Regions from separate parts of the Allobosea sp. AK1 genome, predicted to be linked through region 3. Evidence: predicted binding sites of a transcription regulator. Region 3 holds the regulator's gene; each other region holds the start of a gene.

Region 1 (4,147 bases), 4.9 Mb from region 3:
CATCCGGCGTTTGCATGGCCAATTCCGCCTGAGCCGCCATTTCGTTTCCGCAAGGACCGATAACCGTCGCGCCGGCCCCCTGAAGTGCGCGCGCGGTATCGGTGGCGATGTAGTACTCGTCCTCCACGATCAGAATGCGGTAGCCGTGGAGATCCGGTGCCCCCGTCATGTCGAGTGCTCCTCCAAATACGGTCAACCTCTGCGGCGCCCCCGTCTCGAAGACGCTCGCATTTTCAGCCAGCGGGAACTCCAGATGGCACTGGGCTTTGCCTGCTTCGATGACAACGCTCCCCTGCCCGCCTAGTTCGTAGGGTACGCGAGCTTCGATCAGCTCGCGGCCAAATCCTCGTCGTTGCGGCACTGTTGGCGCGGCGACCGGCGCTGCGGCTGATCCGCTTTCCGTCCAAACGAAGCGGAGCCAGGGGATGCCGCGCTTGACGAAGGTGGACCATTCTACCTTGACCCTCCCGTCGGGCACGGAAAGGGCGCCATACTTCATGGCGTTGGTGCCGAGCTCATGAATCGCCAGCGTCAGGATCTCCGCCGCTTTCGGAGAGAGGGAAATGTCCGGCCCTTCGATCCGATACTGCCCCTCGTGCTGTGCCTGCACGCTGACCTCGTCATGAACGACATCTCTGATGTTCACGCTGAGATTGGCGCCGCGTGTGAGGAGGGCCTGGACCCGCGCCAGGGCCAGGAGCCGGCCAGAGAGGATATCGGCGTAATCCTGCACGCTTGAAGCTCGTTCACCGGTTCGCACAGTGACCGAACGCACGATGGCCAGGACATTGCGCACGCGGTGCTGAAGCTCGGCGAGCAGAGTGGCCTGGTGTCCGGCCGCGAGTTTCGCTTCGGTGATGTCCTGCGCGATCGACCCGATGCGCTGGATGTCACCGTCGCCACCGTAAAGCGGAAATCCGGTACTTCGGATCCAGCGAAACGCGAGGTCGCCCGCCCGCTGAATACGGTATTCCTGGACGACGACCTCGCCAGCGCTGACGCGCTCGACATTCCTCGAAGCTTCATCACGTTCTTCAGGGATGATCAGGGCGTTGAGCAGCCTGGCGTCGGCGAGCATAGCCTGTGGGGTGACGCCATAGATCGCCTGCACAGCCGGGCTGACATATTCAAAGTCCCAGCTACCGGCATTCCTGACCCAGATGGCATCCGAAGAGGAGGCACCTAGCTGCTGGAAGCGCTCCTCGCTTTCGCGAAGCGACGCTTCGGCAGCCCTGCGATGCCTCGCTTCGAGGTCGCGGCCGATGATGATGCCGGCCGTGGTGGTGACGAGGTTCGCAACCTCGATATCCGAGGAGCCCGCTTTTGCCGGCTGCAGCCAGTAAAGAGCGAACGTGCCGACAAATTCCCCTTTGCGGGAATGGATCGGAAAGCTCCAGCAGCCGCGATACTGGAAGCGACAGGCCATCTCGCGCCATGGCTCCCGGCGCGCCTCTTCCTCGATGTCGGTCGTCAGAACTGCTTCGCCTGTGGCGGTTGCGAGGCCGCAGGCGAGGGAATCCTGCCCGATCAGGAATCCATCCACGGCCGCGGCATAGTCCTCCGACATGCCGACGACGTGCCGGAGCGACGTTTTCTCGTCATTGGCGAGATAAAACGCGAAGCGGGTCCCGCAACCGTACTGAGCTGTTACCGTACGTCCCAAAATGCCTAATGATGCCGTGAGAGGCTCTCCGTTCAAGGCGCATTCGAGAGCCTCCCGCTGGCTAGCCAGCAGCGCCTCGTTGCGCTTGCGATCCGTAACGTCCACGAAGACGTTGATTGCGCCCGTTATGCTGCCGGCATCGTCAAAGATCGGGTCTATATTCACGTTGGCGATCAGGCGCGTGCCGTCCGGCTGCTCGATCACCACCTCCAGATCCCGCCCCGCTCGGCCATCCCGCAGCGCATCCGCCATGGGGCAGTCCTCATGTCTCAGCAGGCTGCCGTCCGGCGTCCACATGCGAAACGAACCACAATATCGTTCCTGATCGTCCCCAACCGGCGGCTCGCGTCCCCAGATCTCGACGGCTTTCCGGTTGAAAAAGGTGAGACGGCCGGCAGCATCGCAAGTATAGACCGCCGCGGGCATGAGCGCGACCAAGCTTGCCGTGAAGCTGTCGGGGAAACCTCGGCGATGTGCGATCGGCTTATCCATGCGGACGATGCCCCCGCTGCGGATGAGCCATCCTACCTAAACCCGGCGGGTTTCGCATCAGCAGTCGCTCATCGATCCCTGCACGCCAGCATGGCCAGCAAGGAGTGGAACCGGCATCGATCGCGATTGTATCGCTAGCCCGCATCGCCACGCAGCTTCAGGAGCTCGTTTAGATGATCCTGCTTGGCGTTGATCTGCTCCTGCAGGTTTTCTTCCTGCGCCGCTCCGGAGGCGGCCGCCGCGAGTTGGGTCAAATCCGAAACCTGCCGGCGCAGGAGAGCGATCTGGTCGTTGAGAGCTTCGCGATTGCCATTGGCCATGCCGGTGGTCTCCACTCAAATGGATCGTCATCGCCCCTCTGGGCTCCAGAGTCAGGACGCCCGAGCGGCTTCGCTGTTCCACCACCTGCAGATTGTTCAAGGGCACCGGTTGCTTGCTCAATTGAAGCCGTCGGGCTGAATTCAGGCTGGTGCGAGAGCCCGCGAGAGCCTATATCGACTGATTGTTCATTATTTGTTCCGAGCGTCATGACACGCCGATCTGGCAGCGCTGATCTTCCCCTGCATTACGGCCGCGTTCCGCCCTGGCTGAGCGAGCGCATGGTCAGGCTCGGCAGCGTGATCTGCGAGGCGATTATCCAGCACTACGGCCGCGACGAGTTACTCCGGCGGCTGGCGCATCCCTTCTGGTTCCAGTCCTTCGGCGCGATCATGGGCATGGACTGGCACTCCTCGGGCATCACGACCAGCGTGATCGGAGCTTTGAAGCGCGGCCTGACGCCGCTCGCCGGCGAGCTCGGGCTTCATGTCTGCGGCGGACGCGGCAACCAGTCCCGCCGCACCCCGGCGGAGCTGGAGCAGATCGGTGGGAAGGTCGGGTTCGACGGAGCGGCGCTGGCTCAGGCGAGCCGGCTCGTCGCGAAGGTCGACAGCGCCGCGGTGCAGGACGGCTTCGACCTCTACCTGCACGGCTTCTTCGTGACGGATGACGGGCACTGGACGGTCGTGCAGCAGGGCATGAATGGCGATGGCGGGATGGCGCGGCGCTATCACTGGCATTCCGAGGGGCTCGGCAGCTTCGTCGAGGCGCCTCATGCGGCGATCGAGGGCCGTAGCACCGGTAATATCGTCAACCTGACGGATGCACGCGCGGATCGTGCCCGTACGGCGCAGGTCGCGATGCTTCGCGACGAAGGGCCTGATGCGATCGTCAGAGAGCTAGCTGCGCTCCAACCGAAGCGCGCTTGCGCCGATCAAGTGGCTCCGCAACTAACCCTGCCGCATATCGTGATGCCTTCGCATCATGATGTGAGGCCCAAAGACGTCATGGCGCGCCGCCTTCATGGTGCGCTCGCCGCCGCGGCCGACCGGGGCCCGAGCGATTTTTCCGAGCTTCTGCTCGTGCCCGGCATTGGTGCTCGTACCGTACGCTCTCTCGCGATGGTCGCGGAAGTGCTGCATGGTGCGCCATGCCGTTTCAGTGATCCCGCGCGCTTTTCGCTCGCGCATGGCGGCAAGGATCGCCAGCCCTTCGCCGTACCGACCAAGGTCTATGATCAGACGATCGGTGTCCTTCGTTCGGCCGTCGACCGGGCGAAGCTCGGTCAGGAGGATCGCCTTGCCGCGATCGCGCGGCTGGACGGCGAGAGTCGCCGGCTGGAACAGAGTGCGACAGGTCCGACGCTCGTCGAGTATGTCGCCGAGGAGCGCCGACGCTCGCCGGAGTACGGCGGCCGAAGCGTCTTCGGATGGGAGAGGCCGGATGGAGGCTGCGAAAAAGACAACGAGGCGAAATTCCGACGTCGGTAGGATACCCCTCGTCTACTGCAGCGCTATGGCCGCGAGTCGAATCCAGGCGGGGGCATGGTCGCTGGCCTTGTCCCAGCCACGCACGTGGCGATCGACACCCGCCGCTTCCAGACGCGCTGCCAGATCCGGGCTCAGAAGCAGATGGTCGAGGCGCAGGCCGGCATCGCGTCCCCATGCGTTTCTG
Region 2 (4,147 bases), 4.9 Mb from region 3:
TGATCGCAGATTCATCGGCCGGCAGTTCGGGACGGTGCCGAAGCTGCCTGACATGTCGTGCGGGTGGCTGCGTCGGGGCGCGCATCACCATGTCCTCTGCTCGCCGGGCGGCGCTTGCGATCAGAGGCACAATCAATTCGGCCTCGGGTAGGTTCCGCCAGTATTTCACCGGCATCTCACTTTTCATCGCCTTCGGCTTCAGGCGGGCCGGATTGAAGATACTGGCGTAGTAGGTCAGCCAATAGGCTTCGATGGCATCGCCGTCCGGCGCATCGGCCTTGCTAGCGGCCGGACCGTATTGCAGGGCCACGCCGTCCCAGTGCAGCGACCCCTGCGGTGTCAGGATTGACCAGATCATCGTGCCGAAGCGTGCTGTGAAGAATGCTGCGGCTCGTTCGAGGATGAAATGCTCCGGTTCGAACCAGGCGATGAAGGGGCCGTCCTCGCTCGCGCCCGACACGGCGCGGAACCGAACAAAGGCCGTCATCTTGTGCAGGTCGCGCCGTACCGAGCGGGCCATCGCCTCGGCGCGTGCGATGTCAGCGTCAGCTGCATTCTCGAGCAAGCGTGGCTCGTCCTGCAAACGCAGCAGCAGGCGGTGTAGCAAGACAAAACGGCCGGCATCCCGATTACAGACGACGTTTTCGGCAAGTTCGATGAAGCGGCGAGACACGGTCAGGGCGGTGCTTCCGCCCGCAACCGGGGTGGCATTCTCCATCGCGAACAAGCCGGCATCGTCTTCGCTTGTCAGCCAGTCGACGGCCTCGGGCTGGATGCCGGCAAGCGCCAGCCTACGTGCCTCGCGGCGCCAGCCGGCAAAATCGGCAGGCCCGTTCAGCCGGGCGGCGATCACGGGAACAGCGTCAATTGTCGCGGTCGCGGCATCAGCCGAGCCCGCAGGTTCTGCGCGTCGAGGCCGCTGCCCGGCCGCCAGCCCTCCGCCAGGATGAAATGCCGGATTGTCGTCAGCGATCGTGTCAGCCGGCCGACATCCTCAAGCCTGAGCCGGCGGAACCGTCGCGTGGTCAGGATGCGATCGACGCTGCGCGTACCCAGACCCGGAACCCGCAGCAGGGTTTCGCGATCGGCTCGGTTCACGTCGACGGGAAAGCGTCCTCGCTCACGCAACGCCCAGGCGAGCTTGGGGTCGATATCGAGATCGAGCATCTCGTTGCGCCCCAGGATTTCCTCCGTCTCGAAACCGTAGAAGCGTGTCAGCCAATCGGCCTGATAAAGCCGGTGCTCGCGCATAAGCGGCGGCGGCTGGAGCGGCAACTGACGCGAGGCATCCGGAATCGGGCTGAAGGCCGAGTAATAGACGCGCTTCAGGCCGAAGCTGCCATAGAGCCAGGCGCTGCGCTTCAGGACCGCAGAATCGCTCGCGCCATCAGCGCCGATGATCATCTGGGTGCTCTGCCCTGCGGGCGAGAAGGCAGGGGCCTTTTCGCTCTTGCCACGCTCCTCGCGCGCTGCCTCGATCTTCAGCTTGAGGCCCCCCATCGCACTCTTGATCTCGCTAGCCTGCTTCTCCGGCGCGAAGCGCGCGAGTGCCGCCTCGCTCGGCAATTCGACATTGATCGACACCCGGTCTGCGAACAGCCCCGCGCGCTCGATTAGATCGCGGCTCGCACCGGGGATCAGCTTGAGATGGATATAGCCGAGGAACCCATGTTGCCGGCGCAGCGTTTCGGCCACTCGGATCAGTTCCGCCATCGTGTAGTCGGCCGAGCGGATGATGCCCGAGGACAGAAAAAGGCCTTCGATGTAATTGCGGCGGTAGAAATTCAGGGTCAGCGCGACGACTTCCTCGACCGAGAAGCGGGCGCGGCGCACGTTGCTGGATGAGCGATTGATGCAGAAGACGCAGTCGAAGCTGCAGAAATTCGTCAGCAGGATCTTGAGCAGGGAGATGCAGCGGCCGTCGGGCGCATAGGAATGGCAGATGCCGGCGCCCGTGGTCGAGCCCAGCCCCTTTCCGTCACGCGAATCACGCTTCATGGTGTTGCTCGACGCGCAGGAGGCGTCGTATTTCGCGGCGTCGCTGAGGATTTGGAGCTTCTCCAGGACCGTGAGCTGTGCCATCGCCCTTCCTTTTGTTCACTATATGTTCTTAAGGAATTTGCCTGCTGAGTTCAAGGCTGACTGTTGAAGGGTGCGGGCCATCTTGAAGGCGTTCCCGGTCAAATCCACGATGAAGACAGCGCCGATTCCGCTGAAACTGAGCTATAGCGGTGCCGATGCGAGGCGATTCTGGATGCCGACAGAATGATTGAGATCAGAAGTTTTTTGCGCGGTGAAACGAAAGAGCTTCATCGCGAACTGGATGCTATCGTCGGCGTCTTCTCGAACCGTGCCGAGTACGCCCGCTTCCTGCATGGTACGTTTCGCCATCGCGTGCCGGTCGAGGCGGCTTTGTCGGACGCCGCACCCGTGCGGGTTTCGCCATGGCAACCGCGCAAGCTTCTGCCTGAGTTGGAGGCGGATCTCGCCGACCTGACGCTGGCATGTCCGGCGAGCGAACCTTTCCATCTGTCAAATGACATGGCTGCGTTCCTGGGGGCTGCCTATGTTCTTGAAGGTTCGGCCCTGGGGGCTCGGGTGCTTGTGAAGGGAGTGGAACCGCTGGGGTTCGGGCCTGAAAACGGAGCACGCTACCTTTCGGCTCAAGCCGGCTCCCTCGATAGCTGGCGCACGCTTCTGGTTGCGTTGGAGGGGCTCGACCGGCCAGCGTGGGATGCGGCCGCGCAGTCCGCCAAAGCCGTTTTCCTCCACGCCATCCAGGCCTTCACATCGGAAGAACTCTCTCCTGCATGACGACCGTTGATCTGACGAACTGTGATCGCGAGCCGATCCATATTCCCGGCAGCGTCCAGCCCCATGGGTGTATGATCGTGTGTGATGCCGAGGCGGTGACGATCAGGCGCCATTCGTCGAATGCCAGCGCCTTCCTCGGGCTCAAGGAATTCGAGCTCGTCGGCCGCAGGCTCGAAGAGGTCCTTGGCGGGCCGGTCGTTCATGAGATGCGCAATGCGCTCGCCCGTTCTGGCGTGCCTTCCCGTGCGGGCTTGATGCCCCGCTATCGCCTACCTTCGCTGGATCGCGAGTTCGACATCTCGATCCATGCCTTCAAGGGCAACGCCATCATCGAATTCGAGAAGAGCGTCCCTGCCGGGCCGAGCTCGCCGCTCGAATTCGCGCGGACGCTGGTTGGCCGGCTCTCGGACGTCACCACGCCAGCTCAGCTGATCAAGAATGCGGCTCGTCTGCTCCGGGCGGTGCTCCAGTACGACCGGGTGATGATCTATCAGTTCGCGCCCGATGGTTCGGGCAAGGTCGTCAGCGAGGCCAAGCGCCCCGACCTCGAAAGCTTCATGGGGCAACATTTCCCGGCGAGCGACATCCCGCAGCAGGCGCGGCAGCTCTATCTCCTCAATCCGATCCGCGTGGTTTCGGATTCGAGCGGCGAGCGCTTCCCGATCATGCCGGTGCTGGACGCTGCCGGAGAGCCTCTCGATCTGTCCTATGCCCACCTGCGCAGCGTTTCGCCCATTCATTGCGAATACCTACGCAACATGGGGGTTTCGGCCTCGATGTCGGTATCGATCATCGTCGACGGCGCGCTCTGGGGGCTGATCGCCTGCCACCATTACAGCCCGCGCTCGCTCTCGATGAACCGCCGGATCGCCGCGGAGATCTTCGGCGAGTTCTTCGCGCTCCAGCTTGGTGCCTTGACGCAAAAGCAGATGCTGCTCGCTGCCGAAAGGGCGCGGGATTTTCTCAACGGCCTGCTTTCGTCCGCCGCCCATGTGACCGATGCTTCGGGTTTCCTCGGCCAGCATCTCGCCGCGTTCCGTAATCTCGTGGAAAGCGACGGCGTCGGCGTCTGGGTCAACGGCGAGTGGCGGGCCGAAGGCAGCGCCCCGCCGGCCGAATTCGCGGGCGAACTCGCAGCCTTCGCCGGTGAGGTCTGCGAGGGACGCATCTGGGCGACGACGGCGCTCGCCGAGGCGCTTCCTGCCGCGCGGGCTCATGCCGAGCAGTTCGCCGGATTGCTTGCGATCCCCTTGTCGCAAATCCCGCGCGACTATCTGTTCTTCTTCCGTCGTGAGCTCGTCCACATGATCGAGTGGGGCGGCGACCCCAACAA
Region 3 (4,147 bases):
CGGCGAGAGCCTGATGCGGCAGGCCGACGTCACCGCCGCGACGCAGGCGCTGCTGACCGGCAAGGCCGTCGCGGCGTGAGCCGGCTCAGCCATCTCGACGCGCAAGGCCAGGCGCATATGGTCGATGTCGGCGGCAAGGCCGAGACGACCCGCATGGCGATCGCCGAGGGCCAAGTCGTGATGGCGCCGGAAACGATCGCGATCGTCCGCGACGGCAACGCCAAGAAGGGCGATGTGCTCGGCACCGCGCGCCTCGCCGGCATCATGGCGGCGAAGCGCACGCATGAACTGATCCCGCTCTGTCACCCGTTGCTGCTCAGCAAGATCGCCGTCGATCTCGATATCGACGAGGCCTTGCCGGGCGTACGCGTACGGGCCGAGGTGAAGATGAAGGGCCAGACCGGCGTCGAGATGGAGGCGCTGACCGCCGTCTCCGTCGCCTGTCTGACGGTCTACGACATGGTCAAGGCCGTCGACCGGGCGATGCGGATCGAGAACATCCGCCTGCTGCACAAATCCGGCGGCCAGTCCGGTGATTACGAGGCGAAAGCTAGCTGATGGCGCTCACTCCGGTCCCCGTCGCGCGCAAGGCGCTGCTCGACAGCATTCCGGGGCCGACCGGGGCGGAAACCCTGCCGCTGGCACAATGCGCCTGGCGGGTGCTGGCCAGCGAGGTCAAGGCACTCAGGACGCAGCCGCCTTTCGCCAATTCCGCCATGGACGGCTATGCCGTGCGCGGCGACGAGATGGCGGAAGGCGTTTCGCTCACTGTCATCGGCGAATCCGCTGCCGGCCGGGCCTTCGATGGATCGGTCGGGCCGGGACAGGCCGTCCGCATCTTTACCGGCGCGCCGATGCCTGAAGGTGCCGACACCGTCCTGATGCAGGAGGATGCCGACGGCGTCGGCGGCCCGGTGATCCAGGTCCGCGTGCCGCCGGCGAAGGGCAAGTTCCTGCGCGCTGCGGGGCTCGATTTCCACGAAGGCGACGTGCTGCTGCAAGCCGGGCGCGTGCTCGACAGTGCCGCGCTCGGCCTTGCCGCTGCGATGGGGCATCCGACTTTGCCTGTCCGGCGGAAGCCTCGGGTGGCGATTCTCGCCACCGGAGACGAACTGGTGGCGCCGGGCGAACCTGTGGGCCGCGACCAGATCGTCGCCTCGAACTCGTTCTCGCTCGCCGCGCTGGTCGAGAAGGCCGGCGGCACCGTCATCGATCTCGGCATCGCCCGCGACGACCATGCCGACCTCGCCAGCAAGATCGCAAGGGCGAGCGACGCCGATGCCGATGTGCTGATCACGCTCGGCGGGGCCTCGGTCGGCGCGCATGATCTCGTGCAGGAAGCGCTGACGCGAGCGGGTATGGCGCTCGGCTTCTGGAAGATCGCGATGCGGCCAGGCAAGCCGATGATGACCGGGCGGCTCGGCCGGATGGTCGTGGTCGGGCTGCCGGGCAATCCGGTCTCCTCGATCGTCTGCGGCCATCTCTTCGTGCTGCCCTTGATCGAGGCGCTGCTCGGCATCGCGGACGCCGACCGCGACCGCAGCATCCCTGCCTTGCTCGGCCGCGACATGCCCGGCAATGACGAGCGCGAGGATTACCTGCGCTCGGAGCTCACGCTGACGCCGGAAGGCTGGGTGGCAACGCCGTTCGACCGGCAGGATTCCTCGATGCTCGGTACGTTGGCACGGGCGCAGGCCCTGACGATCCGCCCGGCCCATGCCGCTCCCGCGAAGAAAGGCGAGGCCTGCCGGATCCTGCCCTTGCGGTAGCGGCTTGCGGAACACAAGCAGAACGCGTATGGTGTTCGTGCTTTGTTTCGAATCTGCGCATTGAGGGGCTGGCGGCGACCATGCTGACACGCAAGCAACATGAACTCCTGCGCTTCATCCAGGAACGCTTGCGCGAGAGTGGCGTGCCGCCCTCCTTCGACGAGATGAAGGATGCGCTCGACCTGCGCTCGAAATCCGGCATTCACCGCCTGATCATGGCCCTGGAGGAGCGCGGCTTCATCCGCCGCCTGCCGAACCGGGCGCGTGCGCTCGAAGTCATCAAGATGCCGGACGGGCTCGGCGCGCCTCAGGCGCGTCCGCGCTTCAGCCCGGCCATCGTCCAGGGCGGCCTGGGCTCACAGCCCAGCATGGCCAAGCCGCGCCCTGCCGAGGACGACAGCCGGCATTCCATCGCCATCCCGGTGATGGGCCGCATCGCGGCGGGCACGCCGATCTCGGCGATCCAGAGCCGCAGCCACACCGTCTCGCTGCCGCCGGACATGCTCGGCTCCGGCGAGCATTACGCGCTGGAAGTGCGCGGCGATTCGATGGTCGAGGCCGGCATTCTCGACGGCGACACCGTCGTCATCCGCAGGCAGGACACGGCCAATACCGGCGACATCGTCGTGGCGTTGATCGATGACGAGGAAGCGACGCTGAAGCGCCTGCGCAAGCGCGGCTCCTCGATCGCGCTCGAAGCGGCGAACCCGGCCTACGAGACCCGTGTGCTCGGCCCTGACCGGGTCAAGATCCAGGGCCGGCTGGTCAATCTGATGCGGCGCTACTGAAGGCGTTCGGTGTCGGCCTCGGCTTCGTTGTCGGCGGCCGGTGCGGGCTGTGCGGTGACCGACTGATTGGTGGGACGCGTGCCTGGCTCCGTCAGGCGCCGCTCGCGCCGGCGGCTCCAAGGCCGCTCGCTGCCGGACTGCTCCGCGATATGGCTGCTCCATCCCGACGCCGTCCGGTAGAGCGAGGTCGCGCCGTCGCGCGATAGCGTCATGCGCTCGACCAGCCTGGCCTTGCAGGTGCCGCCCCAGGGGATGGCGGTCACGACGAGGTCGGCGCGCTGGCAATCCTCGATGATGGCGAGTCGCTCGCGCGTATAGGAGATCGTGCGCTTGTCGGCGGTCTGCGCAACGCATGCCAGCCGGTCGCAGGCGATGCCGGCGCGCAAGCTGGGATCGTCGGGCGAGCGGCTGTCGCCATCGGCGGCGAGCCATTGCTGCAGGACGAAGCGGCTGGGCTTGCCGGCGATGGCGAGGCGGCCATCGGGACCGCGCACCGCCAGCCCGGAGCCGTCGCGCTCGATCAGGATCTCCGGCCGCTCCGGCTTGCCGGCAATCGCGACGCCGAGGATCAGCGGCAGGGCCGCAAGCCAGCGCCAGGCCGTGGTCCAGAGTGTCAGCCAGAGCAGCGCCATCGCAAAGCAGGCGAGCACGCCTGAGCCGAAAGCCGCCACCGTCACGGTGGAATGGTCGATGGCCGCGACCCAATGCGCCACCTTGAGGACGACGTCGGAGGCGAGCCCCATCAAGGCCCAGGCCGGCCAGTCCAGCCCGAACGGATAGGCGAGCACGCCGAACACCGCCGCCGGCATGACGAAGAGCGAGACGAAGGGCAGCGCCATGGCGTTGCCGAGCAGGCCGAAGGGATTGAAGGTCTGGAAGTGATAGGCTCCGAAGGGCGCCGTCGCGGCGGTGGCCAGCATGGTGGTGACGAGGATGCCGAGCGCCGCCGTCCAAACGGCTCCGAGCGGCCAGGGCAACACGCGCGGCGGCTCGGTGCGGCTTCGCCCTTCCCAGCGTTCCGCGAAGGCGATCAGCGCCGCGACCGCACCGAAGGACATCTGGAAGCTCGGCCCGAGCAAGGCCTCCGGCTCGCGCAGCAGCACGATCATGGCGGCCAGCGCAAGATTGCGCATGCTGAGCGCGGCGCGATCGACGAGGATCGCGCCGAGCATGACCAGCGTCATGATCAGCGAGCGCTCGGTCGCGACATCGCCCCCGGAAAAGATGCAATAGGCGGTCGCGCCGAGCATCGCCGCTGCCGCCGCGATCTTCTTGACCGGCCAGTGCAGCGCCACCGTCTGCGACAGGACCAGCAGCGCCCGGACCAGCCAGAAGATCGTGCCGGCGGCGAGCACCATGTGCAGGCCCGAGATGGAGACGATGTGATAGATGCCGGCAGCGCGCAGGTCGTTGTTCGTCGCTTCGGTGATCAGGCCGCGCTTGCCGGTGACGAGCGCCGCGGCGACCGCCCCGCCCTGCCCGCCTCCGACCTCGGCGATGCGCTTCGTCAGCGCGTTGCGGGCGCGGTCGATCATCACATCGATCGCAAGGCGCGTCGGCATCGGATGGGGCGCGGGCGCGAGCGCGATC

Evidence for each region. Region 3 encodes LexA, which represses DNA repair genes until DNA is damaged. Its sites were predicted from a motif close to TGTTCNNNNTGTGTTCNG; they were not measured.
Region 1: FHT98_RS00315 (DUF763 domain-containing protein) is a predicted target of LexA. The motif match lies at 2,659-2,676, and genes of this name have one in related genera.
Region 2: FHT98_RS00505 (putative DNA modification/repair radical SAM protein) is a predicted target of LexA. The motif match lies at 2,095-2,112, and genes of this name have one in related genera.

What each region holds. Positions count from the first base shown of each region.
Region 1 covers NZ_VFMG01000001.1:53,912-58,058, reverse strand. Annotated here, with positions in the region: gene FHT98_RS00320 (PAS domain S-box protein) at 1-2,155, opposite strand, end outside; gene FHT98_RS00315 (DUF763 domain-containing protein) at 2,683-3,963, shown strand; partial or broken gene xth (exodeoxyribonuclease III) at 3,976-4,147, opposite strand, start outside.
Region 2 covers NZ_VFMG01000001.1:95,660-99,806, reverse strand. Annotated here, with positions in the region: gene FHT98_RS00510 (UdgX family uracil-DNA binding protein) at 1-853, opposite strand, end outside; gene FHT98_RS00505 (putative DNA modification/repair radical SAM protein) at 850-2,082, opposite strand; gene FHT98_RS00500 (biliverdin-producing heme oxygenase) at 2,266-2,814, shown strand; gene FHT98_RS00495 (HWE histidine kinase domain-containing protein) at 2,811-4,147, shown strand, end outside.
Region 3 covers NZ_VFMG01000001.1:4,969,386-4,973,532, reverse strand. Annotated here, with positions in the region: gene trpC (indole-3-glycerol phosphate synthase TrpC) at 1-79, shown strand, start outside; gene moaC (cyclic pyranopterin monophosphate synthase MoaC) at 76-558, shown strand; gene FHT98_RS23695 (molybdopterin molybdotransferase MoeA) at 558-1,769, shown strand; gene lexA (transcriptional repressor LexA) at 1,850-2,557, shown strand; gene FHT98_RS23685 (ComEC/Rec2 family competence protein) at 2,551-4,147, opposite strand, start outside.